DNA from 2 places in the Streptomyces sp. 351MFTsu5.1 genome. Region 2 is predicted to be linked to the other one. Evidence: riboswitches for the same ligand, from Rfam matches in the RefSeq annotation. Region 2 holds a riboswitch; the other holds the start of a gene.
The links. A riboswitch is a leader RNA that binds a small molecule or an ion and turns the genes downstream of it on or off. The one in region 2 is predicted to bind ZMP and ZTP.
Positions count from the first base shown of each region.

Region 1: another riboswitch for ZMP and ZTP. It lies ahead of H295_RS0107650 (bifunctional 5,10-methylenetetrahydrofolate dehydrogenase/5,10-methenyltetrahydrofolate cyclohydrolase); the one in region 2 lies ahead of H295_RS0112370 (glycine hydroxymethyltransferase).

Region 1 is NZ_KB911777.1:217,680-232,120, reverse strand. It holds gene H295_RS0107670 (cellulase family glycosylhydrolase) at 1-383, shown strand, start outside; gene H295_RS0107665 (YncE family protein) at 873-2,117, opposite strand; gene H295_RS0107660 (TetR/AcrR family transcriptional regulator) at 2,337-2,999, shown strand; gene H295_RS0107655 (glycosyltransferase) at 3,108-4,337, opposite strand; gene H295_RS0107650 (bifunctional 5,10-methylenetetrahydrofolate dehydrogenase/5,10-methenyltetrahydrofolate cyclohydrolase) at 4,490-5,341, opposite strand; ZMP/ZTP riboswitch at 5,364-5,446, opposite strand; gene H295_RS0107645 (nuclear transport factor 2 family protein) at 5,576-5,941, opposite strand; gene H295_RS0107640 (hypothetical protein) at 6,115-6,411, shown strand; gene H295_RS0107635 (ABC transporter ATP-binding protein) at 6,506-8,263, opposite strand; gene H295_RS0107630 (FAD-dependent oxidoreductase) at 8,414-9,532, opposite strand; gene H295_RS0107625 (TetR/AcrR family transcriptional regulator) at 9,586-10,272, shown strand; gene H295_RS0107620 (S-(hydroxymethyl)mycothiol dehydrogenase) at 10,400-11,485, shown strand; gene H295_RS0107615 (MBL fold metallo-hydrolase) at 11,485-12,114, shown strand; gene H295_RS0107610 (DUF4180 domain-containing protein) at 12,104-12,478, shown strand; gene H295_RS0107605 (SDR family oxidoreductase) at 12,559-13,473, shown strand; gene H295_RS0107600 (hypothetical protein) at 13,528-14,064, opposite strand; gene H295_RS0107595 (SDR family NAD(P)-dependent oxidoreductase) at 14,115-14,441, shown strand, end outside.
Region 2 is NZ_KB911779.1:64,819-79,259, forward strand. It holds gene trpS (tryptophan--tRNA ligase) at 1-536, opposite strand, end outside; gene H295_RS43170 (hypothetical protein) at 718-1,137, shown strand; gene H295_RS0112370 (glycine hydroxymethyltransferase) at 1,151-2,602, opposite strand; ZMP/ZTP riboswitch at 2,644-2,733, opposite strand; gene H295_RS0112380 (glutathionylspermidine synthase family protein) at 3,004-4,188, opposite strand; gene H295_RS0112385 (hypothetical protein) at 4,202-4,585, opposite strand; gene H295_RS0112390 (hypothetical protein) at 4,720-5,583, shown strand; gene H295_RS0112395 (PLP-dependent aminotransferase family protein) at 5,604-7,142, opposite strand; gene H295_RS0112400 (carboxymuconolactone decarboxylase family protein) at 7,189-7,710, shown strand; gene H295_RS0112405 (carboxymuconolactone decarboxylase family protein) at 7,707-8,150, shown strand; gene H295_RS0112410 (isocitrate lyase/PEP mutase family protein) at 8,147-8,875, shown strand; gene H295_RS0112415 (ABC transporter substrate-binding protein) at 8,912-9,859, opposite strand; gene H295_RS0112420 (ABC transporter permease) at 9,861-11,807, opposite strand; gene H295_RS0112425 (quaternary amine ABC transporter ATP-binding protein) at 11,807-12,949, opposite strand; gene H295_RS0112430 (GMC family oxidoreductase) at 12,949-14,441, opposite strand, start outside.

The DNA.
Region 1 (14,441 bases), on a different contig from region 2:
TGACCTGGAACCCGGTGCCGAGCAGCCTGCCGAACGTGGCCTCGCTGGTCGGCTCCGGGCAGTACTCGCTGCTGGTGTGGCGGTCGGGCGGCGGTTCGGCACCCACCGAACTCCATCTCCCCGCCTCCTTCCCCACCGCCGCGACCACGGTCGTCTCCGACCTCGGCACGATCTACGGCCCTCCGGCGTACACCTCGTCCACGCCGATCGGCGCGGCCCTCGAACCGGGCGGCACGGGCAGCCGCCGCCTCCTGCTCACCGACGCGGACTCCGGCGTCCTGCACTACGCGCTGGTGACCAACGGGGCGACCTCGCCCTCCACGTCCCAGCTCAACGCGGCCAGGTCCGAGCTGGCGTCCTGGGTGACATCGAAGATCGGCTGACCCTGCGGGATTTCGGTTGAGTGTGCCGAGGCGGCTCGGCACACTCGCCGGATGATCAACTCCGTCGTGATTGAGGGTAGTTGGGGCGAGCTCCGGTGTCGCGTGCGGACGGAGACTTCTGGTGTTCCGACGGTCTGATCGTCCGTGAGCCCTGTGTCTGCAACATGGCCCGCGTGCTCGTCGGCCTGCTCGAACCGTGTCGCCGCTTGCGGGTGCGGGTCGTGGGGGCCGGTCGCGCAGTTCCCCGCGCCCCTGGGTGGGTCCACCGGACCTCGGGTTCACCCGGCAACCGGCTTTCCGCCGGCCACGGCTGTCCACCGGCCGGCCGGTTCCCGCGTCACCGCGGCCGGACTGCTCATGCTGCCCATGCTCGTGGCGATGACACCGGCGACTTCGCGTGCATTCTTCGACGGCTCGACGACGACTGACCGCTCCGCCCCCGCGTACGGGAGCGGAGCGGTCAGGAGACGTCCGGGGGAGTGGCGGGCATCAGGACGCCGGGCTCGTCCAGTTCGCGGCCACGTGGCCCAGCCGCACCCGCTGCGGGTGGTCGCCCACCGCCACCGACGCGGTCTTCTGCCCGGTCGCGAAGTCGATCGCGGTGACCTGGTCGGCGCCGCTCTCGGAGATCACACAGCTCTTGCCGTCACCGCTGACGGTCGCCCAGTACGGCTTCGAGGCGGGCACCAGCGGGCCCTCCTGGAGCGTGGAGCGGTTCACGACGGTCGCGTAGTCGTCCATCGTGCCCGCGACGCACAGCTTGCTGCCGTCCGGGCTCATCGAGATCCCGTGGTGGCGCGAGTCGTTGACCATGGTGGTGCGGTCGTCGCTGGTCGCCGGGTTCTTCGGCAGGGTCTTGGTACGGGTGATCCTGTCCGTGGCCACGTCGTACTCGAAGAAGCCGTTGAAGAACGACACCTGGAAATACAGCTTGGACTCGTCGGGCGAGAACACGGCGGGCCGGACCGCGTCCGAGTAGTCCGTGAGGCCGATCGCGTTCAGCTTGTCCCGCATGTCGATGGTCTTGACCTGCTTGTACGTGGTCGCGTCCACCACCGTGATGTGCCGGTCGCCCTTCGTCCAGTCCAGCCAGGGCGCGTCGGAGTCGGTGTTGACGTCACCGATCGCCATGTTCCAGATGTACTTGCCGTCCTTGGTGAAGATGTTCTCGTGCGGCTTGTCGCCGGTGGCGAAGGAGCCCAGCTGCTGGCCGGTGTCGATGTTCAGCACGTGCACGGTGTTCGCGGTCGAGGCGGACACCGCGACCCGGGTGCCGTCGGGGGAGACCGCCATGTGGTCCGCCCGGTACCCCGAGACCTTGAAGCGCCAGTTGATCTTCCCGGTCGCCAGGTCGATGGACACGACGTCCGCGAAGCTGGGCCGCGAGACGACCACCGACTTGCCGTCCGGGGTGGAGTACATGTCGTCCACGAACTGGTCGTGGCCCTCGCCGACGCTGTTGCGGATCGCCATGAAGTAGATCCACTTGATGGGGTCGGCGTTGATCTCCGCCATCCGGGCGTCCTTGTCGGGGATGACGTTGATCCGGCCGATCTTCGCCAGGTCGCCGGAGGACTTGATGACGTCGGCGGTGCCGTCCCAGTTGTTGCCCACGAACAGCACCTCGCGCAGGGCGGGGCCGTCCGCCGCGGAGGCGGCGGACACGGGGGCGGTGACGGTCAGGACGACGGCTGCGGCCAGGGCACAGAGGTGCCTGGGGCGGATAGCGGGCAAGGCGGGTCTCCCTACGGGGCGGCTCAGACGGGGCGGCGCATTCGGGCGGCTCGAACAAACTCATGGCGTGGGCATGCCAGAGGTAAATCTGAAGATGTGCGCATTCAGAGTGAACTTACTGCAAAGTAAGGAAGGGGCGCCCTTCTCCACAAGACTGCGTGCACGACAAAATTGCACTCCTACGGGTGGCCGGACCTTCCGGCCCGAACAGGAGGTGCGGTGACGGGCAGGCTCAGGGCCCCGACCGGTCGCTACGGCGGCAAGACCGCCGCGGAGCGGCAGGCCGAGCGACGCCGTCGCTTCCTGGACGCGGCACTCCAGCTCTTCGGGGACGCTCCGGGCTACCGCGCCACGACCGTCGCCGCCCTCAGCGAGGCCGCGGGCCTGTCCACCCGCCAGTTCTACGAGGAGTTCCGCACCCTCGAGGACGTCCTGGCCGCGCTCCACCTCAAGGTCAACGACTGGGCGACGGCGGCCGTGCTGGCCGCGGTGGCCGACGCGGACCAGCTGCCGCTGACCGAACGGGTGGCGGCGATCTTCCGGGCGTACGCGGCCAACGTCACCTCCGACCCGCGGCGGGTGCGGATCACGTTCGTGGAGATCATCGGGGTCAGCGCGCGGATGGAGGAGCAGCGTCTGGCGCGTCGGGCGCACTGGGTCGACCTGGTGTGCGCCGAAGCGGAGCGGGCGGTCGCCCGGGGGGAGGCCACGCCCCGGGACTTCCGGCTCGCGGCGACGGCGTTCATCGGCAGCGTGAACGGCCTGCTGCACGACTGGAACGCGGGATGGGTGGACGCCACGCTCGACGAGGTGGTGGAGGAACTGATGCGCCAGCTGCTGGGGATCCTCCAGCCACCGGGGTGGGATTCCGGCCGGGGGTGAGCGGGGGTGCCGGCCGGGTGGTGAGTGGGATTCCGGCTTGGTGTGAACGGGGCTTTCGCCCGGGCGTGAGCCGCGGCGCCGCCCGTGCGTGAGTGGGGCGCGGGCGCGCTACCGCCCCAGCTTGTTCACCGCATCGAGTACCGGTGTCACTCCGTCCTCGTCGCGGATGTGCGCCCCCAGCGCCCGGGCCCGCTCCCGGTGACCGGTGTCGCGGGTCGCCTCGGTCAGCGCCGCCGCCAGCGCCTCGGCGGTCAGTCGCCGCAGCGGCACGGCCCGCGGTGCCACGCCCAGTGCCACCAGCCGCGCCGCCCAGAAGGCCGCGTCGAACTGGATCGGCACCGGCACCGCCGGGACTCCCGCCCGCAGCCCCGCCGCCGTGGTGCCCGCGCCCGCATGGTGGACCACCGCCGCCATGTGCGGGAACAGCGCCGAGTGCGGCACCTCGTCGACCGTCAACAGGTCGTCCCCCGTCGCCGCCAGGCCCGCCCAGCCGCGCTGGACCACCCCGCGCAGCCCGGCCAGGCGCAGTGCCCGCACGATCGCGGCGCTGACCCGCGCGGGGTCGGGCACGGTCGCGCTGCCGAGCCCCACGAAGACCGGCGGCGGCCCCGCGTCGAGGAACGCCCGCAGCTCGTCGGGGAGCGGCGCGTCCGCGTCGTACGGCCACCAGTAGCCGGCCACGTCGAGCCCGCGCCGCCAGTCACGGGGCCGGGCGACGACGCGCGGGCTGAACCCGTGCAGCACCGGCCAGCCCTGCCGGTCCCGGGCCCGCAGTGCCGCGGCCGTGCCCATCGGCGGCAGACCCAGACGGCTGCGCACCGGGGGGAGGGCCGCGCCGAATACCTGTTCCACGGCCAGGTTCAGGGCCGTCCCGGTGGCCCGGTTGCCGAGCGAGCCCCAGGAGCGGATGCCCAGCATGGGCGGGGCGAACTCCCGGGTGGCGGCGAGGGGTTGGAGGTTGAGGCCGAGGCTGGGCAGACCGAGGCCCTCGGCGACGGCGTGTCCCAGGGGGGCCACCGAGCCGGACAGCAGCAGTGCGTCGCTCGACCGGGCGGCGGCCACCAGGTCGTCGGCCATCTCCACGGCCAGGGTCCGGGCCATCGCGACCACCCGCACCAGCTTGCCCACGCCGGTCGTGCTGCGGTGCAGCGCCCGCCCGCGCGAGGACTCCAGCTCCGCCCGGGGATCGACGGGCAGGGCGTGGAACCGGAGGCCGGCCCGGGCCGCGAGCGGCTCGAAGCGGCCGTGGGTGACCAGGGTGACCTCGTGCCCGGCCCGCGCCAGTCGGTGCCCCAGACCGGTGAAAGGGGCGACATCGCCCCGGGAACCCGCTGTCATGATCGCTACCCGCACGCCGGACAGTATGGCGCCGGGGCCCGGCTTCCGGGGCGAACGACCCGTGCGTACCGGCCAGTTCAGGCCGGTACGCAGGCGTAGGCCTCACCCTCCTGTGGCTGTGGCTGTCTGTCTCTGTGGCTTTGGCGGTCGAGTCAACCCACCCGGGCGGCGGTCTCGGCCGCCGTCACCGTCTGCTCCAGCAGCGTGGCGATGGTCATCGGTCCGACACCACCCGGCACCGGCGTGATCAGCGAGGCCCGTTCCACGGCGGAGTCGAAGTCGACGTCACCGACGTTCCCCTCGTTGTATCCCGCGTCGACGACCACCGCGCCCGGCTTGACGTCCTGGCCCCGGACCAGCCGGGGCCGGCCCACCGCGGCGACCACGATGTCCGCCTCCCGCACGGCCGCCGACAGGTCCGTGGTGCGCGAGTGGCAGTAGGTCACCGTGGCGTCCCGGGCGAGCAGGAGCATCCCGGCCGGCTTGCCGAGGATGGCGCTGCGGCCCACGACCACCGCCCGCTTCCCGGCCGGGTCGACGTCGTACGCGTCGAGCAGCCGCATGATCCCGCCGGGGGTGCAGGACACGAACCCCGGGAGGCCGAAGCTCATCGTCGCGAAGGAGGCGAAGGTGACTCCGTCGACGTCCTTCTCCGGCGCGATCGCCTCGAACGCCGCCCGCTCGTCGATGTGCGCGCCCATCGGATGCTGGAGCAGGATGCCGTGCACGGTCGGGTCGGCCGACAACTCCCGCAGGGTGACGACCAGTTCCTCGGTGGTGGTGGCTGCCGGGAGCGCCACGTGCCGTGACTCGACACCGGCTGTGCGGCAGCGGTTCCGCTTCATCCGGACGTAGGTGACGGAGGCCGGGTCCTCACCGACGAGAACCGTCGCGAGACAGGGCGCCCGACCCGTGCGGGCGGTGAGGCCGGCCGCGCGCTCGGCGGTCTCCCCGACGATGCGCCGGGCGAGCGCGGTGCCGTCCATGATGCGGGCCTGAGACATGATCCACTCCTGGGTCGATCGTGGGAATCGCCCAGGCGCACGGCTTCGGAGTCATGGACCGCTCCCCGGTGGTGCTCCACCTCAGCGCCAGTCACGGCCCGCCACCAGCCTAACCGGCTCCGGTACGCCCGCGGTCTGCGCGTGCAGCAGCTCCGCCCCGGTCGCCCCGGCCCGCTCGTGCCGAGAAGGTCCAGGTCGGGCAGGGCGTGATCTGGACCCTCGGCGCCTTTCTCGTTACTCGTCCCAGGCCTGGATCATGGTCTGTTCGGTGATCTTGCCGTCCTTGAGGGTCAGCATCGACTCCGACAGGACGCGCACGCCGTCGGAGTACAGACAGGACTCGCTGAAGGCGACGTGATCGCCCTCCATGACACACCCTTCCAGTTTGTGTGTCATGTCGCGGCTGTAGACGTCGTCGAGCATCGCGCTTATCTGGTCCTTGCCGTGCACCACCATGGGGTGGCTGGGCTGCGTGTTGCGGTCGACGATGCGGATCTCGGCGTCGTCCGCGTAGAGCGACAGCAGATCGGCCGCGGAGTTCCCTTCGACGCCACGGCGCAGGGTCTCGCTGGTGAAACCGGTGTTTGCGGCAGTGCCCATGGTGACCTCCTTCGAAGGCCGCGGCCCGACGAGGAACGGGCCGCGCAGGGCTTCCTCCTACGAGACTCCTCCGCCCCGGCGGCCACGGCAAGCGCAGTACGGGCGCTCCGCCTGACGGGTGAGCGGCGCCGGGCAACCGTGTCCGGGAGCGGTCGGTGGCCGTTGCTGACTACATGATCTCAACTCGACGTATCGTCGCCGCCGTCGGTCTCGCCGTCGGCGTCACCGGTCTCGCCGCTCCCCTCGCGAACGCGGCCGGCGCGGCCGCCCAGGACGCGAGCCCGCTCAGCCCGATGGCCACGCTCGACTCGCTCGCGGTGAGCGAGATCCCGGCGGAGCACAGGGCTCAGTTGCCCAAGGTCTCCGAGCAGCTCAACAGGGCCAACGACCTCTACCGGCTGAACGAACTGCACCAGGTCACCGACCTCGCCGCGCCCGTCACCGGGCTGGTCCCCGCGATCGAGACCTGACGGCTCCCGCACGGACACCGAGGGCCGCCCGGATCACCGGGCGGCCCTCGACGCGTTCCGGGATGTCCCGGGGGTCATGGTGCGGACACCTGACTCATTCGGCGGCTGTGGCCAGGAACTGCGTGGCCGCCAGTTCCGCGTACAGCGGGTCCCCGGCGACCAGCTCCCGGTGCGTCCCCACGGCCCGTACCCGCCCCGCGTCCATCACGACGATCCGGTCGGCCGTCGTCACCGTCGACAACCGGTGCGCGACGACCAGCACCGTGGTCGTACGCGCCACGTCCGCCACCGTGTCCCGAAGGGCCGCCTCGTTCACCGCGTCCAGCTGGGAGGTGGCCTCGTCCAGCAACAGCAGCCGGGGCCGCCGCAGCAGCGCCCGTGCGATCGCCACCCGTTGCCGTTCACCGCCCGAGAGCTTGGTCCCGCGATGGCCGACCAGCGTCTCAAGGCCGGCGGGCAGCCGCGCCACCAGCCCGTCCAGCCGGGTCGTCTTCAGGACACGGGTCACCGCGTCCTCGGCCGCGTCGGGATTGCCGAGGAGCAGGTTCTCGCGCAGTGACCCCGACAGCACGGGCGCGTCCTGCTCCACGTACCCGATCGCCGAGCGCAGCTGCGGCAGTTCCCACTCCGCGAGATCCCGCCCGTCCAGCGTCACGACCCCGGACTCGGGATCGTAGAACCGCTCGATCAGCGAGAACACCGTCGTCTTCCCGGCTCCGGACGGTCCGACGAAGGCCGTCAGCCCCCGGGCCGGCACCTCGAAGGAGACGCCGTGGTGGACGTAGGGCAGATCGTCGGCGTAGCGGAACCTGACGTCCGCGAAGGCGACGGCGGCGGGTTCTGCCCCGGCGGCGGGCAACGGCGCCGCGGGCGCGGCCGGTTCGGCCGGCAGCCGCAGCGCCTCCTGGATCCGGGCGAGGGCGGCCGCGCCCGTCTGGTACTGCGTGACCGCCCCGACGACCTGCTGGATCGGGGACATCAGATAGAAGACGTACAGCAGGAAGGCCACCAGCGTGCCGACACCGATCGCCCCGGTGGCGACCCGGGCCCCGCCCGCCGCGAGCACCGTGATGAACGCGATCTGCATCGCGAGTCCCGCCGTGTTGCCCGCGGCCGCCTGCCACTTGGCGGCCCGCACGCTCTGCCGCCAGGACTCCTGGGCGGCCGCGTGCAGGGTCCGCTCCTCGCGGTGCTCGGCGCCGGACGCCTTCACCGTGCGCAGCGCGCCGAGGATCCGCTCCAGCGAGGCGCCCATCACGCCGACCGCGTCCTGGGCCTGCCGGCTCGCCCGGTTGATGCGCGGCACGATCACACCGAGAACCGTGCCCGCGGCCAGGATCACCGCCAGCGTGACCCCCAGCAGCACAGGGTCGACCAGGGCCATCATCACCACGGTCGCCACCAGCGTGAGCCCGCCTGTGCCCAGGCCCACGAGGGAGTCGGTGGTGACCTCGCGCAGCAGTGTGGTGTCCGAGGTGATCCTGGCCATGAGATCGCCGGGTTCGGTGCGGTCCACGGCGGGGATGCGCAGCCGCAGCAGATACGACGACAGTGAGCGCCGCGCGCCGAGGACCACGGACTCCGCGGTGCGTCGCAGGACGTACGAACCCAGCCCGCCGACCGCCGCGTTGGCGATCACCAGCCCCGACATGGCGACCAACGCCCAGGTGATCGTGCGGTCGTGGGAGAGGTCCTCGATCAACTCCCGTGCGACCAGGGGCAGCAGGAGTCCGGTGACGCCCGTCAGGAGCGAGAGCAGGGCACCCGCCAGCAGGGTCCAGCGGTGCGGCCGTACGTAGTCGAGGAGCAGTCGCCAGGTGGGCGGGCCGGGCGTGGTCTCGGTGGTGCCCACGGCGCTCCTTCGGGCTCGGCGGTGGAGACCTTCAGGCTACGTCGGTGGTTGTCGGGCCTTGTCCGCGGGCCGCCGCGAGGGCAACTCCTGCCGGGTGGGCCTGTCTCGGCGGTCGGGGCGCGTCCCGCCGGGTCCCCGCGGCTCGGCGGGTCAGGAGGGCTGGACCTCCTCGAAGAGGGCGAGGGCCGCGGCCGGGTCCGGGCTCACCAGGCGTTCCAGACCGGCCGTGGTGATCTCCGCCCACTTCGCGGCCCGCACCCACATCCGTTCCTCGAAGGCGCGGACGGTGTCGTCCAGGTCCTCGGGACCGGCGGCGACGGCCTCGGCCAGTTCGGCGCCCTCCAGCATCGCGAGGTTGGCGCCCGCCCCCAGGGGAGGCATCAGATGGGCGGCGTCGCCGAGCAGGGTCACCCCGCGCACAGGGGGCCAGGTGTGGGCCACCGGCAGGACGTGGAGGGGGCGGTGCACGAAGGCGGTGCCGCGGCGGAGCAGGTCGAGCACCGGGGCGGCCCACCCGTCGAACAGCGCCAGCAGGCTCGCCCGCACCGCCTCGACGTCGGCGGGGTCCAGGTGCGCGTGCCAGTCCTGCGGCGCGCGGAACTTGGCGTACACCTTCACATGGCCGCCGCTGTTGCGCTGGGCGGTGAGGCTCCGGTTCGCGCCGTACACCGCCACCGAACCGTCGCCGATCAGCCGGGCGAGGTCGGGGTGGCGGCGGTCGACGTCGTCGAGGGAGGTCTCGACCGTGGTGACGCCGGTGTAGTGCGGCGTCGCCGACGAGACGCCGGGGCGGACCCGGGACCAGGCGCCGTCCGCGCCGACCACGAGGTCGAACGTCTCCTGCCGTCCGTCCGAGAACTCGACCGGCACGCCGTCCCGCGTCCCCGGCAGCACCTTCGTCACGCTCCGCCCCCACTGGACGTCCAGCGGGCCGCGCAGCAGGTCACGCAGGTGCTTGCGGTCGATCTCGGGATGGGCCCGCTCGTCCGGGGCGGGCCGCCAGTCGCGCAGGACCGTGCCGTCCGTGTCCAGGATGCGCATGGCCTGTCCCTCGGGGCGGGACAGCTTCTGGAACTCCGCCAGCAACCCCGCCTTGTCCAGGGCTAGTTGGCCCATCCCCTCGTGCAGGTCCAGGGTGCCGCCCGGGGGCCGGGCGTCGGGGGAGGGGTCGCGCTCGAAGAGGGCGACGGAGTGACCGTGGCGGTGCAGGACACGGGCGAAGGTGAGGCCGCCGGGACCGCCCCCGACCACGGCGATGCGATGTCTCATGTCGATACACTGTATCGAAACGCTACGACGTATCGCAACAGTACGATGTCGCCATGACTGTGTGGGACCGGCCGGAGCCGCCGACGCGCCCCGTGCCCCTCGACCGGGAGCGGATCGTCGCCGCCGCCGTCGCGCTCGCCGACGAGGGCGGCCTGGAGGCGGTGTCGCTGCGCAAGGTCGCCGCCCGGCTGAACGCCGGGCCGATGCGGCTGTACGGGTTCATCGCCACGAAGGAGGAGCTGTTCGACCTCATGGTGGACGAGGTCCAGGCCGAGATCCTCCCCGAGGAGCGGCCAGGCGACTGGCGCGAGGCACTGAGCGGTCTCGCCCACCGCACCAGACAGGCCGCGCTCCGGCACGAATGGCTGGCCGACCTGCTCGGCGGCCGCCCGAGCCTCGGCCCGAACGGCCTCGCCGTGACCGAGTCCACCCTGGCCGCCCTGGACGGACTCGCCGACATCGACACCGTCATGCGCGCGGTGGAGACGGTCAGTTCCTACTTCACCGGCGCGATCAGGCGAGAGATCGCGAACCTGCGGGCCGAACGCGCCACGGGGCTGAGCAAGCGCGAATGGCAGCGCGCCTACGGCCCCCATGTGACGAAGATGCTGGCCACCGGCCGCTTCCCGGCGCTGAGCAAGGCCGTGCACGACGCCACGCACGTGGACGCCGAGGCCTCCTTCACGACGGGCCTGGACTGGGTCCTCGACGCGGTGGCCGCCAAGCTCGCCCGGCCCTGACCCGACCGCGCCCGAGCAGGGCACCGGCTTGCCCCCAACGCCCCGGCCTGCGGGAACCGGTGCCGTTACCGATCATTCGCGCGTAGGGTCGGAGGGACGTACACCGGGCGACGGAAGGGGTCAGGCCATGGCGCAGGAGGTACGCGGAGTGATCGCACCCGGCAAGGACGAGCCGGTGCGGGTGGAGACGATCGTGGTGCCGGACCCGGGCCCCGGGGAGGCCGTGGTACAGGTGCAGGCCTGCGGGGTCTGTCACACCGACCTGCACTACAAGCAGGGCGGGATCAACGACGACTTCCCCTTCCTGCTCGGCCATGAGGCGGCCGGGATCGTCGAGTCGGTCGGCGAGGGGGTGACCGATGTCGCGCCCGGCGACTTCGTGATCCTCAACTGGCGTGCCGTGTGCGGCAACTGCCGGGCCTGTCTGCGGGGACGGCCCTGGTACTGCTTCAACACGCACAACGCGCAGCAGAAGATGACCCTCACCGACGGCACCGAACTCTCGCCCGCACTGGGCATCGGCGCCTTCGCCGAGAAGACCCTGGTCGCCGCCGGACAGTGCACCAAGGTCGACCCGTCGGCCTCCGCCGCGGTCGCCGGGCTCCTGGGCTGCGGGGTGATGGCGGGCATCGGCGCAGCGATCAACACCGGCAACGTCGGCCGCGGCGACACCGTCGCCGTCATCGGCTGCGGCGGGGTCGGCGACGCGGCGATCGCCGGGTCGAACCTCGCGGGCGCGGCCCGGATCATCGCCGTGGACATCGACGACCGCAAGCTGGAGAAGGCCCGCACCATGGGCGCCACCCACACCGTCAACTCGCGCGAGAACGACCCCGTCGAGGCGATCCGCGAACTCACCGGCGGCTTCGGCGCCGACGTCGTCATCGAGGCGGTCGGCCGCCCCGAGACGTACCAGCAGGCCTTCTACGCCCGCGACCTCGCCGGCACCGTCGTCCTCGTCGGCGTGCCCACCCCCGAGATGAAGCTGGAGCTGCCGCTCCTCGACGTCTTCGGGCGCGGCGGCTCGCTCAAGTCGTCCTGGTACGGCGACTGCCTGCCCTCCCGGGACTTCCCGATGCTGATCGACCTGCACCTGCAAGGCCGCCTGGACCTGGAGGCGTTCGTGACCGAGACCATCCAACTCGACGAGGTGGAGAAGGCGTTCGAGCGCATGCACCACGGCGACGTCCTGCGTTCGGTGGTGGTGCTCTGATGGCCGCCCGCATCGAACGCCTCGTCACCTCCGGGCAGTTCAGCCTCGACGGCGGCACCTGGGACGTCGACAACAACGTCTGGATCGTCGGTGACGACCACGAGGTGATCGTCATCGACGCCGCCCACGACGCCGAGGCCATCCTCGAGGCGGTCGGCGACCGCAGGCTGACCGCGATCGTCTGCACCCACGCCCACAACGACCACATCGACGCCGCGCCCGCCCTCGCCGAGCGCACCGGTGCCACGATCTGGCTGCACCCCGACGACCTGCCGCTGTGGAAGCAGACCCACCCCGACCGCGACCCCGACGCCCATCTGCGCGACGGCCAGGTCATCGAGGCGGCGGGTGCCGACCTCCAGGTGCTGCACACCCCGGGCCACGCACCGGGCGCGGTCTGCCTCTACGACCCGGGCCTCGGCACCGTCTTCACCGGCGACACCCTCTTCCAGGGCGGTCCGGGCGCCACCGGCCGCTCCTTCTCCCACTTCCCGACGATCATCGACTCGATCCGCGACCGGCTGCTCGTCCTGCCGCCCGAGACGAAGGTCCTCACCGGCCACGGAGACCCGACGACGATCGGCGCCGAGGCCCCGCACCTCCAGGAGTGGATCGCCCGTGGCCACTGACGACGTCGTGCCCCTGAACGGCGTGAACGTTCTGCACTGCGCCCCGGACGGACCACCCCTGGACGGCGAACGGGCCGCCCTCGACCTGATCGGCGACGCGATGGGCCGTGACGCCCAGGTGGTCGCCGTACCCGTGGCACGGGTCGCCGAGGAGTTCTTCCGGCTGCGGTCGGGCGTGGCCGGCGCGGTCATGCAGAAGTTCGTGACCTACCAGGTCCGTCTCGCCGTCGTCGGCGACGTCACCCGCCACACCGACGGCAGCACCGCCCTGCGCGACTTCGTCCACGAGACGAACCAGGGCGGCCACATCTGGTTCCTGCCGGATCTGGACACCCTGGACGAGAAGCTGCGCGCGACCGGGTGACTCTCCCGTAAATCACGACAGAGGCTGTCGGGCTTCCCGGCGATGCTCGACTCCACATCGCACACAACGGGAGGTCGGACATGCCACAGCCGCTGAAGGACAAGGTCGCACTGGTCGCCGGGGCCACACGGGGAGCCGGGCGCGGGATCGCCGTGGAGCTCGGGGCGGCGGGCGCCACCGTCTACGTCACCGGACGCAGCACCCGCGCCGGCCGCTCCGAGTACGACCGCCCCGAGACCCTGGAGGACACCGCCGACCTCGTCACCGCGGCCGGCGGCCAGGGCATCGCGGTCCCCACCGACCACCTGGACCCGGCGCAGGTCCGCACCCTCGTCGACCGCGTCGCCGACGAGCAGGGCCGCCTCGACGTCCTCGTCAACGACATCTGGGGCGGCGAGCACCTCTTCGACTGGGACGCGCCGGTGTGGGAGCACGACCTCGACAAGGGCCTGCGGCTGCTCAGGCTCGCCGTCGAGACCCACGCTGTCACCAGCCACCACGCCCTGCCCCTGCTGCTGCGCCGGCCCGGTGGCCTGGTCGTCGAGATGACCGACGGAACCGACGCCTACAACCGCGAGAACTACCGCGTGTCCTTCTTCTACGACCTCGCCAAGACGTCCGTGCTGCGGATGGCCTTCGCCCTCGGCCACGAACTCGGCCCGCGCGGCGCCACCGCCGTCGCGCTCACGCCCGGCTGGATGCGCTCGGAGATCATGCTCGACACGTTCGGGGTGCGGGAGGAGAACTGGCGTGACGCCCTCGACCAGGTGCCCCACTTCGCGATCTCGGAGACCCCGCGCTACGTGGGCCGTGCCGTGGCCGCGCTGGCAGCCGACCCGGAGGTGTCCCGCTGGAACGGCCAGTCCCTCGACAGCGGTTCGCTGGCGCGGACGTACGACTTCACCGACCTGGACGGCAGCCGCCCGGACGCCTGGCGCTACCTGGTCGAGGTGCAGGACGCGGGCAAGCCGGCGGACGTGACCGGTTACCGCTGACGCCGGGGGGAGCCCCGGCGTTCGGTGGCGTCGGCGGGAACGGAGCCGGGCAGGTCAGGAGGACCGCGCGGGCGGCAGCTGCCACCGGACCGCAAGGCCCGGTGGCAGTGCCAGATCGTCGCGTACGGCCGCGTAGTAGCCGTCCCGGCCGTTGCGGTGCCGCTCCAGCAGGACCCGCCACGCCTCGGGATCGCGGGTCCCGTCGCGCAGGAACTGCTCCATCTCCAGCACCACCGTGACCCAGACCCGCGCCTTCTCCACCACCGCTGGACTCCCCAGCAGAAGCAGTGCCTCCCCGTCCGGGTCGCGGGCGAGCGTCGACTCCGCCAGCAGCGGGGCCGCCTCGTCCGGGGTGAGCGGATGCGGGTGGGGATCGTTGCCGAAGTGGGCCGCCACCCGGCACACCAACGTGATCGTCTTCTTCAGCGTGCGCGCGTAGTCCGAGTACACCCCCAGCCGCCGCTCCTCCCACCGAGCCGCCTGCTCCCGTCGAAAGCGCGCCCGATCACTGCGCACGACCGCCAGATACGAACCCAGAGCACCGACCACCACACCGATGAGCGCGGGCAGTTGCTGTATGAACGCCGACATGACCGCACGCTATCGGCCGACTTGATCAGCCGGGGCCTACCTTCGGTCGCATGACGCACACCACACGCTTCGAGGGACACGGAGTTCTCGTCACGGGCGCGGCCCGCGGCATCGGCGCGGCGACGGCCCGACGGCTGGCCGAGGAGGGAGCACGGGTCCTGCTCACCGACCGGGACGCCGCGGTCGTGGAGAGGACGGCCGCCGGGCTGCGCGCACAGGGGCTGGACGTCCGTGCCCTGGCGTGCGACGTCGCCGACCGCGCGGCCGTCGAGGCGGCCGTCGCCCACGCCGTCGAGGTGTTCGGCTCGCTCGACGTCCTCGTCAACTGTGCCGCCCGCTGCACCCCGGAAACCCCGCTCTTCGAGGACGACTCCGAC
Region 2 (14,441 bases):
GGGATCGTGAAGGTCTCCCCGAAGCGGCCGTTGAAGCGCGTGGCGAGGTCGCGGGTCAGCTCGACGTGCTGGCGCTGGTCCTCGCCCACCGGGACCTCGTTGGCCTGGTAGAGCAGGATGTCCGCGACCTGGAGGATCGGGTACGTGAACAGGCCGACGCTCGCGCTGTCGGCGCCCTGACGGGCGGACTTGTCCTTGAACTGGGTCATGCGGGAGGCCTCGCCGAATCCGGTGAGGCAGTTCATGACCCAGGCGAGCTGGGCGTGCTCGGGGACGTGGCTCTGGACGAAGAGCGTGCAGCGCTCGGGGTCGAGACCGGCGGCGAGGAGCTGGGCCGCGGCCAGGCGGGTGTTGGCCGTGAGCTCCTTCGGGTCCTGCGGGACCGTGATCGCGTGCAGGTCGACGACCATGTAGAACGCATCGTGGGTCTCCTGGAGGGCCACCCACTGGCGGACGGCGCCGAGGTAGTTGCCGAGGTGGAACGAGCCTGCGGTGGGCTGGATTCCGGAGAGCACGCGGGGACGATCAGAGGCCATGCTCACCATTCTCTCAGGTGTCGGGGACCGATCCGGAACCAGTCGGAAACAGAAGCGCCACGGGTGGGAACCGATTCGGTCCGGTTCCCGCTGGTGGGCGCTGCCGGACCGCGCCATGTGTGACGAAGGGAGGGGTTCGCGAGCTTGAGTTGGTGAGACGGTGTCGATCGAGGGGGATGCGGTGCGGAACGGACAGGGAGAACTGCGGCTCGGGCCGCGCGGGGCGTTATGGGCGCTGGCCCCGGCGGTCCTGGCGGTGAGCGCGTTCGGGGCTCCGGCGGCCGACGCGGCGGTGCGTTCCGGCGGGCCGGCTGTCGCCGGCCTGGAGCGCCAGGACCAGTTGTTCGTCGCCCGAGACGGCACACGCCGGCACCGCGCGGACCGGACCGTCTTCGACCGGCTGGACCGGGCAGGGTTGTCGGGCGGTTCCGGCGGGGGACATGCCGGGGGCGGCCGGCGGGACGAGGGCGCCGGTCGGCACGACGTCTGGTGGGCGGTGCCGGGGCTCGCCGTGGGATTCGCGGCCGGGGCCGGCGGCACCCGGCTGATACGCCGCGCGGCGGCCCGGCCGGGAGCCGGACCACCGCGGGAGGAGCCCTGAAGAGAAGGAGGGGTCAGCCCAGGTCGATCTCGGGGTAGAGCGGGAAGCCGGCGACGAGCTCGGTGGCCCGGTGGGAGATCTCGTCCGCGACCTTCGCGTCGAGGATGTGCGCGGCCTTGGAGGGCGCCCCCGACTTGGTGGTGCCGGCCTCGGTGGTGGTGAGGACGCGGTCGATGAGACCTGCGACCTCGTCCATCTCGGCGGTGCCGAGGCCCCGGGTGGTCAGGGCGGGGGTGCCGATGCGGATGCCGGAGGTGTACCAGGCGCCGTTCGGGTCGGCCGGGATCGCGTTGCGGTTGGTGACGATGCCCGACTCCAGCAGGGCGGCCTCGGCCTGGCGGCCGGTGAGGCCGTAGGAGGAGGCCACGTCGATCAGGTTGAGGTGGTTGTCGGTGCCGCCGGTGACCAGGGTGGCGCCGCGGCGCATCAGGCCCTCGGCCAGGGCGCGGGAGTTGTCGACGATGCGCTGGGCGTAGTCCTGGAAGGAGGGCTGACGCGCCTCGGCGAGGGCGACGGCCTTGGCGGCCATGACGTGCGGGAGCGGGCCGCCGAGGACCATCGGGCAACCGCGGTCGACCTGGTCCTTGAGGGAGTCGTCGCACAGCACCATGCCGCCGCGCGGGCCGCGCAGGGACTTGTGAGTGGTGGTGGTGACGATCTGGGCGTGCGGGACGGGGTCGAAGTCACCGGTGAGGACCTTGCCGGCGACGAGACCGGCGAAGTGGGCCATGTCGACCATGAGCGTGGCGCCGACCTCGTCGGCGATCTCCCGCATGATCCGGAAGTTCACCAGCCGCGGGTAGGCGGAGTAGCCGGCGACGATGATCAGCGGCTTGAACTCGCGGGCCGAGGCGCGCAGAGCCTCGTAGTCGACGAGGCCGGTGGCCGGGTCGGTGCCGTAGGAGCGCTGGTCGAACATCTTGCCGGAGATGTTCGGGCGGAAGCCGTGGGTGAGGTGGCCGCCGGCGTCCAGGGACATGCCGAGCATGCGCTGGTTGCCGAAGGCCTGGCGGAGCTCGGCCCAGTCGGCGTCCGAGAGGTCGTTGACCTGGCGGGCACCGGCCTTCTCGAGGGCGGGGACCTCGACGCGCTGGGCGAGGACGGACCAGAAGGCGACGAGGTTGGCGTCGATGCCGGAGTGCGGCTGGACGTAGGCGTGGCGGGCGCCGAAGAGCTCCTTGGCGTGTTCGGCGGCCAGCGACTCGACGGTGTCGACGTTGCGGCAGCCGGCGTAGAAGCGGCGGCCTACGGTGCCCTCGGCGTACTTGTCGCTGAACCAGTTGCCCATCGCGAGGAGGGTGGCCGGGGAGGCGTAGTTCTCGGAGGCGATCAGCTTGAGCATCTCGCGCTGGTCGTGGACCTCCTGGCCGATGGCGTCGGCGACGCGCGGCTCGACGGCTCGGATCACGTCGAGGGCGGCGCGGAAGGCCGTGGACTCGGGGGACAGGGGCTGCTGCTCTGACATGGCGGCCTCCGGGCTGCGTGGCTTGAAGCGGTCACGGATCACGGTTCGGCCCAGGCGCACGGCACTTGGTCACTCGCAGGCCGCTCCCCGATGGTCCGTCCCATCCCAGCGCGCCAGTCACGGCCTGTCGGCCAGCCTACCGGGCAGGCGCAACGGCTCCGGGCCGGCGTCCACCATGCGAGCGACGGCAGCGGGGCGCGCGGTTCCCGCTGCCGTGGCGGTTGACGACGTCAGAACAGCAGGTCGGCCAGGCGGTCGACCTGGTCGGGGTCCGGGGCCCAGCAGGAGAAGCGCGCGGGGGCACGGGGCGACAACGCGTTTCCTGGCGGGCCCGTGCGGAGGCGGGGGCACTGTCCCGGTCTCCCGTTCAGACGCATCGGCCGCTCGGACGAACCGTCCGCTCAAAGAATCACGTGCGGCAGGAAGCGTGCGTACTCGTCGGTGATCAGGCCCGAGGACTCCCGGATGCCCAGGCCCGCCGACTCGCCCTCGACGACCCACGCGCCCAGGACGACACGGTTGCCGTCGAAGTCGGGCAGGGGGGCCAGTTCCTGGTAGCAGCAGGCCTCTTCGCGGAGGGGTGAGGCCGTGCCGGGTTCGTGGACCGTGACTCCGGCGCCCTCGCGGCCCAGCAGGGGCTTGGCGACGTAGCCGGTGGTGGTGGCCAGGTCCCGGGGGCCGTCGAGATGGGCGGGGAGGAGGTTGGGGTGGTCCGGGTACAGCTCCCAGAGGACGGCCAGCAGCGCCTTGTTGCTGAGGAGCATCTTCCAGGCGGGTTCGATCCACAGGGTGCTGCCGGTGCCGCCGCCGTTGTCGAGCGTGTCGAGGACGTGGTCGGCGAAGCGGTCGGTGGTGAGCCACTCCCAGGGGTAGAGCTTGAAGCAGCTGCGGATGAACCGGAGTTGGTTGTCGACGAAGCGTCCGGAGAGCGGATCCCAGCCGATCTCCTCCATCGAGATCCAGTCGGTGGTGACGCCGGCCTGCTCGGCGGTCTCCTTGAGGTAGGCGACCGTCATGAGGTCCTCGCCGAGCTCGTCGGCGGAGGAGTGCGCGAAGTACAGGGGGCTGCCGGGCGGAAGGAGGGCGGCCTGCTTCTTCCAGGCGGCGACGAGGCGTTCGTGGAGGGAGTTCCACTGGTCGGCGTCCGGGAAGCGCTCCTCCATCCAGAACCACTGGGGTGAGGCGGCCTCGACGAGGGAGGTGGGGGTGTCGGCGTTGTACTCCAGGAGTTTGGCCGGGCCGTCGCCGTCGTGGCGGAGGTCGAAGCGGCCGTAGACGGAAGGGAGTTCGGCACGCCGGTGCCAGGACTCGGCGACCGCTTCGGCCACGCGGGGGTCGGTGATGCCGAGGTCGGCGAAGCGGTTCGCGGTGACGATGTGGTCGGCTGCCGTGAGACACATGCGGTGGAGGTCTTCGACGACCTCCTCCAGCGCCTCGACCTCGGGGAGCGTGAAGGAGTAGTAGGCGCTCTCGTCCCAGTACGGCCGCAGGGAGTCGTCGGGGTGGCGGGTGAGCGGGTAGATCAGCCCCTGGGATTCCACGGTCTGCTGCCAGCCAGGGCGGGGGGTGATGGTGTGTCGGCGCATGGTGATCGGCCCCTCAGCCGCCGGAGCTGCCCTTGCCGGTGCCACCACCGTCGCCGTCGCCGCCTCCGCTGCCGAAGCCGCCGCGGTCGACCCCGCTGCCGCCACTGCCCCCGCTGCTCGACGAACTGCCGGATCCCTTGGACTTCCTGGTGAAGGAGCCGCCCGTGACCCAGCTGCCGTTCTTCTTGCCGCCGTAGTAGTAAGTGCCCCTGACGGAGGTGGAGGACTTGCAGTTCTTGTCGGCGACGACCTGGTAGCCCTTGCCGAGGGTGTAGCTGTCCCGGTCGACGCACCGCTTGTCGGGGTCGGAGGAGCAGGCGGTGAGGGCCGCGGCGAGCAGTCCCACGCCGCCGAGTGCGATGGTGCCGGAGCGAAGTTGTCGGCGTGCGTCCGCCATGTCCGTGTCTCCCCGTTGATCAGGCCGTGTGTCCGGTGTGCGTGTGTGGCGGACAGCTTAGAGATCAGTAAGAGCCCGCTTGAAAGCAGCCCACCCTTCACCTCCTCCCCTAAGGTCACTTTGTGTTCTTTGGAATGGTGTGCGCCCTCGGGGCCTCGGTCTGCTTCGGGACGGCCACCGTGTTGCAGGCGATGGCAGCACGGACCGCGGATGCGGCAGGCGGTGACGGCGAGGTGGGATCGGCGTTCGCGGTGACGCTGTTCCTGCGGGCGGTGCGGCAGTGGCGCTATCTCGCGGGACTGGCGTTGGACGGGCTGGGGTTCCTGCTCCAGATCGCCGCGTTGCGGTCGGTCCCGATCTACGCGGTGGGCGCGGCACTCGCGTCGAGTCTCGCGGTGACCGCGGTGGTCTCGGCGCGGCTGCTGAGGGTCCGGCTGAGCGGGGCCGAGTGGGGTGCGGTCGGAGTGGTGTGCGCGGGGATGGCCCTGCTGGGGATCGCGTCCGGGACCGAAGGGGACCGCGACGGGCCGCCGGCCCTGGGGTACGCGATGCTCGGGACGGCACTGGTGGTGCTGGTGCTCGCGCTGCTGGGCGGGCGCCTGCCGGAGCGGGGGCGGCCGTTGGCGCTCGGGCTGGCGGCGGGGTTCGGGTTCGGCGTCGTGGAGGTGTCGGTCCGGCTGATCGACTCCCTGGCACCGTCGGATCTGGTGACCAACCCGGCGACCTACGCGCTGCTCGTCGGTGGGGGTGCGGCCTTTCTCTCACTGACGTCGGCTCTCCAGCGGGGTTCGGTGACCACGGCGACCGCCGGGATGGTGATCGGGGAGACGATCGGGCCCGCCCTGGTGGGGGTGGTGTGGCTCGGGGACCGCACGCGGGAGGGGCTGGCGTGGGTGGCGGTCCTGGGGTTCGTGGTGGCCGTGGCGGGGGCGTTGGCGCTGGCCAGGTTCGGGGAGGCGCCGGTGGAGGCCGACCGGGACGGAATCGGAGTCCCGTGAGCGGGCCGCAGCGGGCCGCGCTATTCGGGCAGCGCAGCGCACAGTGCTTCCAGCGCTCCTGACCAGGCGTGGTCCGGTGGGGTGCCGTAGCCCACGACGAGGGCGTCGGCCGGTTCGACGGCGGCCTCCGGGTGTCGGAACCGGTGCAGTCCGTGGACGGCCAGGCCGTGCCAGGCGGCCGCCCGCAGCGCCTGCTGTTCGGTGCCCGGGGGCAGCCGCAGCACCACGTGCAGACCGGCCGCGATCCCGGTGGCGCGGACCTGCGGGGCCCGGCGGGCGAGCTCGGCGACCAGCGCGTCACGGCGGCGCCGGTACCGCAGCCGGGCGGCACGCACATGACGGTCGTAGGCGCCGGAGGTCAGGAACTCGGCGAGGGTCAGCTGGTCGAGGGAGCCGCACGCGTCGATACCGCCCTTGGCCCGCAGGACCTCCGCCATGAGGTGGGACGGCAGTACCAGCCAGCCGAGCCGGAGTCCCGGCGCGAGGGACTTGCTGGCCGTGCCCGCGTAGACGACGTGGTCGGGGTCCAGGCCCTGGAGGGCGCCCACGGGCTGGCGGTCGTAGCGGAACTCCCCGTCGTAGTCGTCCTCGACGACCAGCCCCCCGGTGCGGCGGGCCCAGTCGACCACGGCCGCCCGACGGTCGCGGTGCAGGGTGCCGCCCATCGGGAACTGGTGCGCGGGGGTGAGCAGCACCGCGTCCTGGTCGGTCAACCGGCCCGGGGCGGTACCGCGTTCGTCGAAGGGCAGCGGGGTGGTGCGCAGACCGGCGGCCGCGAGCAGGTTCCAGTGCACGTCGAGGCCGTACGACTCCACGGCGACCGTGCGTGCGTCGCGAGCCCGCAGCAGGGCGCCGAGGAGGCGCAGGCCGTGCGAGAACCCGGCGCAGACCACGATGCGGTCGGGGTCGGCGCGGACCCCGCGGGCGCGGGCCAGGTAGTCGGCGAGGGCGGTGCGCAGTTCGACGCGGCCGCGGGGGTCGCCGTAGTCGAGGGCCTGGTAGGGGGCGGTGGCGAGGGCACGACGGGCGGCCTTGAGCCACTCCGCGCGCGGGAAGGACGCGAGGTCGGGGGTGCCGGGGATCAGGTTGTAGGGAGGTCGGGGTGCGGGTGGGGCGGGGAGGCCGGGGGTGCGTCGGTGGCCGGGGTCGGGGGACGTGGACGCGCCGGGGACACCGGGCCGGGAGACAGGCCCGGGCAACGCACTACCGAACCCGCCCACGGCACCGGCACCGGCACCGGCACCGGCACCGGCACCGGCACCAGCACCGTCATCGCCCACTCCCCCCACCCCGACCCCCCGTTCGGCCACCCGTGTGCCCGAGCCCTGGCGGGCGCTGAGCCACCCCTCGGCGACCAGGTCGGCGTAGGCGTCGGCGACCGTGTTGCGGGCGATGCCCAGGTCGGCGGCGAGGGAGCGGGAGGAGGGCAGCCGGGTGCCGGGGGCGAGGCGGCCGGTGCGGACGGCCTCGCGCAGGGCGTCCGTGAGGCCGCGCCGGAGGCCTCCCCCGGCGGGTTCGAGATGCAGGTCGATACCGAAAATGGCCCAGTGTTTCGCCATGGAAGTGGACCATACCCCTGGGCTGCCTGGCTCCTAGGGTCGAGGCATGACCACAGAGGAGACCGCCCGCACCACCCGTCAGGAACCCGCCCGCCACTCCCCCGAAACCGCCCCCCGCCTGGCCTGGGCCCAGCACGCGCCCGAGGTCTACAAGGCGATGCTCCGCCTCGACACCGCCGCACGTAAGGGTCTGGACCCCCGGTTGCTGGAGCTGGTGAGGATCCGTGCCTCGCAGCTCAACCACTGCGCGTTCTGCCTCGACATGCACTCCAAGGACGCCCTCGCGGCCGGGGAGAGCGTCGAGCGGATCATCCAGCTCGGCGCGTGGGAGGAGTCGCGGCACTTCTACACGGAGCAGGAGGTGGCGGCCCTCGCACTGACCGAGGCGGTCACCGTCCTCACCGACGGCTTCGTGCCGGACGAGGTGTACGACCACGCGGCCAAGCACTTCGAGGAGGCCGAGCTGGCCCAGCTGATCGCCGCGATCACGGTGATCAACGCGTGGAACCGGTTCGGTGTGACCTGCCGGATGGTCCCGGGCCACTACGAGGCGGGGAAGCACGAGTGAGCCGTACGGACGTCCTGGACCCCGCGGTCGCCCGCGCCCTGTCCGCACTCAGCGCGGCCGCGAAGAAGGGGCTCGGTGATCCCGCCCTCGCCGAGCTCGTCGTGATCCGGGCCTCGCAGCTCAACCACTGTGCGTTCTGCCTCGACATGCATCTCACGATCGCGCGCGAACTCGGCATGAGCGCACAGCAGTTGGATCTGCTCGCCGCGTGGGAGGAGGCCGAGGGCGTCTTCGACGAGCGGGAGCGGGCCGCGCTCGCGCTGACCGAGGCGGTGACCGTCCTGACGGACGGCCGGGTGCCGGACGAGGTGTACGAGCGGGCTGCGAACCACTTCGACGACCGTGAACTCGCCCATCTCATCGGCCTGGTCGTCGCCATCAACAACTGGAACCGGGTGATGGTCGGCCGCCGGATCCCGCCGGGGGGTCATGAGTCGTGACGTCGGACAAGGTGGAGATCTTCCGCGCCCTGCACCGGACCCGGCTGCCGGGCGATCCGCTCGTCCTGCCCGGTCCCTGGGACGCGGTCAGCGCGCGGGCGCTGGAGGAGGCCGGGTTCCCGGCGCTCGCCACGCCCAGTGCGGGAATCGCGGCCGCGCTCGGCCACCAGGACGGGTCCACGCCGGCCGACGAGATGTTCGCCGCGGTGGCGCGCGTCTGCGGGGCCGTGGACATTCCCGTGTCGGCGGACGTGGAGGGTGGATACGGGCTGGCGCCCAAGGAGTTGGTGGAGCGCCTGCTGGAGGCGGGCGCCGTGGGCTGCAACCTGGAGGACTCCCACCAGGGGGTGCTCAAGGACCCGCGTGAGCACGCCGAGTGGCTGGCCGAGGTGCGGTACGCGGCCGGGGACCGGCTGTTCGTCAACGCGCGCGTGGACACGTTCGCCCACGGCGACGGCGATCCCGGGCGGGCGATCGAGCGGGCGGCGCTGTACGTCGCCGCGGGCGCCGACTGCGTGTATCCGATCGGCGCCCCGCCCGGCGTACTGCCCCTGCTGCGGTCCGGGATCCAGGGGCCGCTCAATGTGTTCGGGCGTCTGGACGGCGAGGGCCCCTCGCCCACCGCGCTCGGTGAACTCGGGGCCACGCGCGTCACCTTCGGACCGGGCCTGCAACGCCGGGCCGCCCTGGCGCTCCAGGGGATCGCCGACGAGCTCAGGCGCTGACAGCGGCGGCCACGACAGCCACGCCCTCCCACGGACTCAGGACAGCCACGCCTTCCACGTGGACTCGTGGCTGTCCACCCACTTCTTCGCCGCGTCCTCCGGCGTCATCTTCTGGTCGGCGATCATCAGGGAGACCTCGTTCTGGTCCTCGGTCGTCCACTTGAACTTCTTCAGGAAGGCCGCCGCCTTGCCGCCGGACTTGGCGAAGTCCGTGTTGAGGTACTTCTGGAGCGGGGTGTGCGGATAGGCGCAGGTGATCTTCGCCGGGTCCGCGTCGCAGCCCTCCTTGTAGGGGGGCAGCTTCACCTCGGTCATCGGGACCTTCTTGAACAGCCACTGGGGGGCGTACCAGTAGGTCAGGAAGGGCTTCTTCTCCTTGGCGAACTGCCGGATCTGGGTGATCTGCGCGGCCTCGGAGCCGGCGAACACCACCTGGTAGTCCAGCTTGAGGTTCTTCACCAGCGCCTTGTCGTTGGTGACGTAGGACGGGGAGCCGTCCATCAGCTGGCCCTTGCCGCCGCTCTCCGCGGTGCGCAGCTGGGAGGCGTACTTGTTGAGGTTCTTCCAGTTGGTCACGTCCGGGTGCTGCTTGGCGAAGTACGTCGGGACGAACCAGCCGATGTGCCCGGTCACCCCGAGTCCGCCGCCCGGCGTGATGGTCTTCTTGTCCTTGACGTACCGCTGTTCCTGCTCGGGGTGGCCCCAGTCCTCCAGGATCGCGTCGACCCGGCCCTGGCTGAGCGCGTCCCAGGCGGGCACCTCGTCGACCTGGACGGTGTCGACGCGGTAGCCGAGCTGGTGCTCCAGCAGGTACTGGGCGACGGCCACGTTGGCCTGTGCGCCGACCCAGGACTGCACGGACAGGGTCACGCTCTTGGAGCCGTGGGCGTTGGCGAACGGCGAGGCCTGCTTGGTCATGTCGGCGGCACCGCAGCCCGTGAGCAGCAGCAGGGATCCGGCGGCGGCGAGTGTACGGACGCGCATGTCAGGCTCCCTTCCCCGTACGGCGTTCGGTCGGCTGGGTGACCCGGTCGAGCATCAGGCCGAGGCAGACGATGGCGGCACCGGCGACCAGGCCGGTGGCCAGGTCGCCCTGGGCCAGGCCGAAGACGGTGTCGTAGCCGAGCGCGCCACCGCCGACCAGGCCGCCGATGACGACGACGGCGAGGACCAGGACCACGCCCTGGTTGACGGCGAGCAGCAGCGCGGGCCGGGCGAGCGGGAGCTGGACCTGGCGCAGCTGCTGCCAGCTGGTCGCGCCGAGCGAGTGCGAGGACTCCATGGCGGCCGGGTCGACCTGGCGCAGGCCCTGGGTGGTGATGCGGACGACGGCGGGCAGGGCGTAGACGACGGCCGCCGCGGCGGCGGGTGCGCGGCCCACGCCGAACAGGGCGACGACCGGGATCAGGTACACGAACTGCGGCATCGTCTGGAAGACGTCCAGGACGGGCCGCAGCATCCGCTCGAAGCGGTCGCTGCGGGCCGCCGCGACGGCGATCGCGAAGCCCAGGACGAGGGTGACGGCGACGGCCGCGAGGACCTGCGAGAGCGTGTCCAACGCGGGCGTCCACACCCCGAGGACGCCGATCGCGGCCATGGCGAGGACCGCGGTGAGGGCGGTGCGCCAGGTGCCGATCAGCCAGGCCAGGGTGGCGACGACGAGCAGCACGGACCACCAGGGCAGCGCCTGGAGGCCGTCGCGGACCGGGTCGAGGATCCAGGTGGTGAAGTGGGCGGCCCAGTCGGCGGTGCCGCCGACGACGGGGACACCGGAGTAGAGGTGGGCGGTCATCCAGTCGACGGCACGGTTGACGGGCTCGGCGATGTTCAGGGTCCAGGCGTCGGGCCAGTCGAGCCGGCCGAGCAGCCGTCCGGCGACCGCCACGACGACGGCTCCGGCGAGGGCGTACGCCCAGGCGGCGCGCCCCTGGTCCTCGGCGTCGTCGCCGGCCGCGCCCGCCGCGCCGGTGACCCGGTCGAGGACGACGGCGAGCAGCACGATGGGGATGCCGGCCGCGAGGGCGGCGCCCACGTCGACCGAGGCCAGCGCCTGGTAGACGCGGTCACCGAGGCCGCCGGCGCCGATCACGGACGCGATGACGGCCATCGACAGAGCCATCATGATCGTCTGGTTGAGACCGAGCATGAGCTCCTTGCGGGCCAGCGGGATACGGGCGGTGAGCAGCCGCTGGCGGGCGGTGGTGCCGAGCGACTCGACGGCTTCCAGAACGCCCTTGTCCGCGCCCTGGAGGCCGAGCGCGGTGAGGCGGGCCATGGGCGGGGCGGCGTAGACGACGGTGGCGAGGACGGCGGCGGGCACGCCCATGCCGAACACCAGGACCACCGGGAGGAGGTAGGCGTAGGCGGGCATGACCTGCATGGTGTCCAGGACCGGCCGCAGGAGCTTGTCCATCCGGGGGGACAGTCCGGCGGCGAGCCCGAGCAGGGCGCCGACCAGGACCGAGGCGAGCACGGCGACGACCATCAGGGCGAGGGTCTGCATGGTGGGGACCCACATGCCGAGCAGACCGCAGGCGAGGAACGCGGCCGCGGTGCCGAGGGCGAGCCGCAGACCGGCGACCCGCCAGGCCACCAGGGCGCCGAGCGCGGTGACGCCGGCCCAGCCCGCGCCGAGCAGGACCACGTACACGGCGTGCACGGAGATCACGACGGCGTTGCTGAGGTAGCCGAAGAAGTAGAGGAACAGCGGGTGGCTGTCGCGGTTGTCGATGATCCAGTCGCTGGCGCTGCCGAGCGGCTTGGTGAGGTCGACGGTGAGAGCGGCGGGCCAACTGCCGCTCGCCCACTGCGCGTTGGCGAGCGGCACGAGGACCGCCGCGGCGAGGGCGATGAGCAGGATCTTGTGGACCGCACGGTGCCTGATCAGATGGGTGGGCAGGGAGCGGGGCGTGGACGCGGTGACGGTAGCCATCAGACGGCCTCCTTGCGAAGCTCCGTTCCGGAGGTTCCGGAGGCCCCCTCGGAAGTCCGCGGCGCCGAGGATCCGTCACGGAGTTCCGTGCCGGCCACCACGCCGAGCAGCCGCTCGTGGTCGACGACACCCAGGCAGCGGCCCCGCTCGACGACGCACGCCGGGCCGCCGCGCTCGGCGACCACCTTGATGGCGTCGGCGACGACGGCGTCGGGGGCGAGGGCGCCCGGGTGCGTCGGGCCCGCGCAGCCGCCGGGCTTCATGGCCCTGCGGACCGTCATGACCTGCTCGCGCGGCACGTCCCGGACGAACTCGCGGACATAGCCGTCGGCCGGGGAGCCGACGATCTCCTCCGGGGTGCCCAGCTGGACGACCTTGCCGTCGCGCATCAGGGCGATGCGGTCACCGAGCTTGAGGGCCTCGCTCAGGTCGTGCGTGATGAAGACCATCGTGCGGCCCTCCTCGCGGTGCAGGCGCACGACCTCCTCCTGCATATCCCGCCGGATCAGCGGGTCGAGCGCGCTGAACGGCTCGTCGAACAGGAGGACCTGGGGGTCCACCGCGAGGGCCCGCGCGAGGCCGACGCGCTGCTGCTGGCCGCCGGAGAGCTGGGAGGGCTTGCGGTGCTCCATGCCCTCCAGGCCGACCTTGGCGACGACTTCGGCGGCCCGCGCCCGGCGCTCGGCCTTGCCGACGCCCTGGATCTCCAGGCCGTACGCCACGTTGTCGAGGACCGTGCGGTGCGGGAGGAGGCCGAAGTGCTGGAAGACCATCGCGGCACGGTGGCGGCGCAGTTCGCGCAGCCGGGACTTGTCCATCGCGCGGACGTCCTCGCCGTCGATGCATATGGTGCCGGCGGTCGGCTCGATGAGCCGGGTCAGACAGCGCACCAGCGTGGACTTGCCGGAGCCGGACAGGCCCATGACGACGAAGACCTCGCCCTTGCGGACGTCGAAGCTCACATCGCGGACGGCGGCCGTGCAGCCGGTCCGCTCGCGAAGGTCGGCGGGGTCGAGGGCGGCCAGTTCGGCGTCCTCGGGCACGAGTTCCGCCTTGGGGCCGAAGACCTTCCACAGGCCGTCGACGGAGAACACCGGGTTGTCGGTGGTCGGGGGCTTGTCCATGGTCGCGGTCGTGGTCATCACGCACCACCTCCCAGCAGATCGACGGCTTTCTCACCGACCATGAGCACCCCGATCATGGGGTTCACGGCGGTCATGGTCGGGAACACGGACGCGTCGGCGATACGGATGCCGTCGAGGCCGCGGATCCTCAGTTCGGGGTCGACGACGGCCAGTTCGTCGTCGGCGGCGCCCATCCGGCAGGTGCCCGCCGGGTGGTAGACGGTGTGCGCGACCTTGCGGGCGTACTCGCTCAGCTCCTCGTCACCGGTGATGTCGGGGCCGGGGCACACCTCCCGCTTGAGCCAGCCGGCGAGCGGTTCGGTCGCCGCGATCTCGCGGGCGATCCTGATGCCGTCGACGAGGGTGCGGCCGTCGTAGTCGTCCTCGTCGGTGAAGTAGCGGAAGTCGAGGGCCGGCTTGACCTCCGGATCCGCGCTGACGAGGTACAGGCGGCCGCGGCTCTTCGGCTTGGGGATGTTCGGGGTCATCGAGACGCCGTACGCCGGGCGTTCGTAGCCGAGACGTTCGGGGTTGTCGGTGAAGGGGACCTGGTAGAAGTGGAACATCAGGTCCGGGCCCGCGTGGTCGGGGTCGCGGCGCACGAACAGGCCCGCGTCGGAGTCCATCGCGGAGTTGTCGGGGATCGGGCCGTCGGTCTCCCAGACGATCACCGACTCGGGGTGGTCGAGAAGGTTCTCGCCGACGCCCGGCAGGTCGTGCACGACGGGGATGCCGAGCGCTTCGAGGTCCTTGCGGGGGCCGATGCCGGAGTGCAGCAGCAGGCGGGGCGAGTCGACGGCGCCCGCGCAGAGCACGACTTCGCGGCGGGCCCGGATCAGGGTCTCCTGGCCGTCCTTGGAGCGCACGTGCACGCCGTCCGCGCGCGTGCCGTCCAGCTCCAGCTTGTACGCCCAGGTCTCCAGCAGGATGGTGAGGTTGGGGCGCTCGTCCATCACCGGGTGCAGATACGCCACCGACGCCGAGGACCGCTTGTTGTTCTCGGGGTGGTAGGCCAGGTCGAAGAAGCCGACGCCGTCGTCGAAGGGCTTCTTGTTGAAGCCCTCGACCCGCGGGACCTGGAGTGCCTTCTGGGCCGCGTCGACGAAGTCGCGGGCGACGGCGTTCCGGTCCTTCTCGTCGACCGGGACGATGTTGTTCTTCAGCCGGGCGTAGTACGCCTCCATCGGCACCGCGCCCCAGCCCTTGGCGCCGGCCTCCTCCCACTCGTCCCAGTCGGAGGGCAGCGGCTTGAAGGCGATCAGCGTGTTGTGGGAGGAGCAGCCGCCGAGGACCCGGGCGCGGCTGTGCCGGATGTGGGAGTTGCCGCGGGGCTGCTCGGTGGTGGGGTAGTCGTAGTCGAGTTCGCCGCCGAGCAGGCCCATCCAGCGGCGCAGCGTGAGGACGTCGTCCCGGCCGACGTCGCTGGGGCCGCCCTCGATGACGGCGACGGTGACATCGGGGTTCTCGGTGAGGCGGGAGGCTATGACGGAGCCTGCTGTGCCACCGCCGA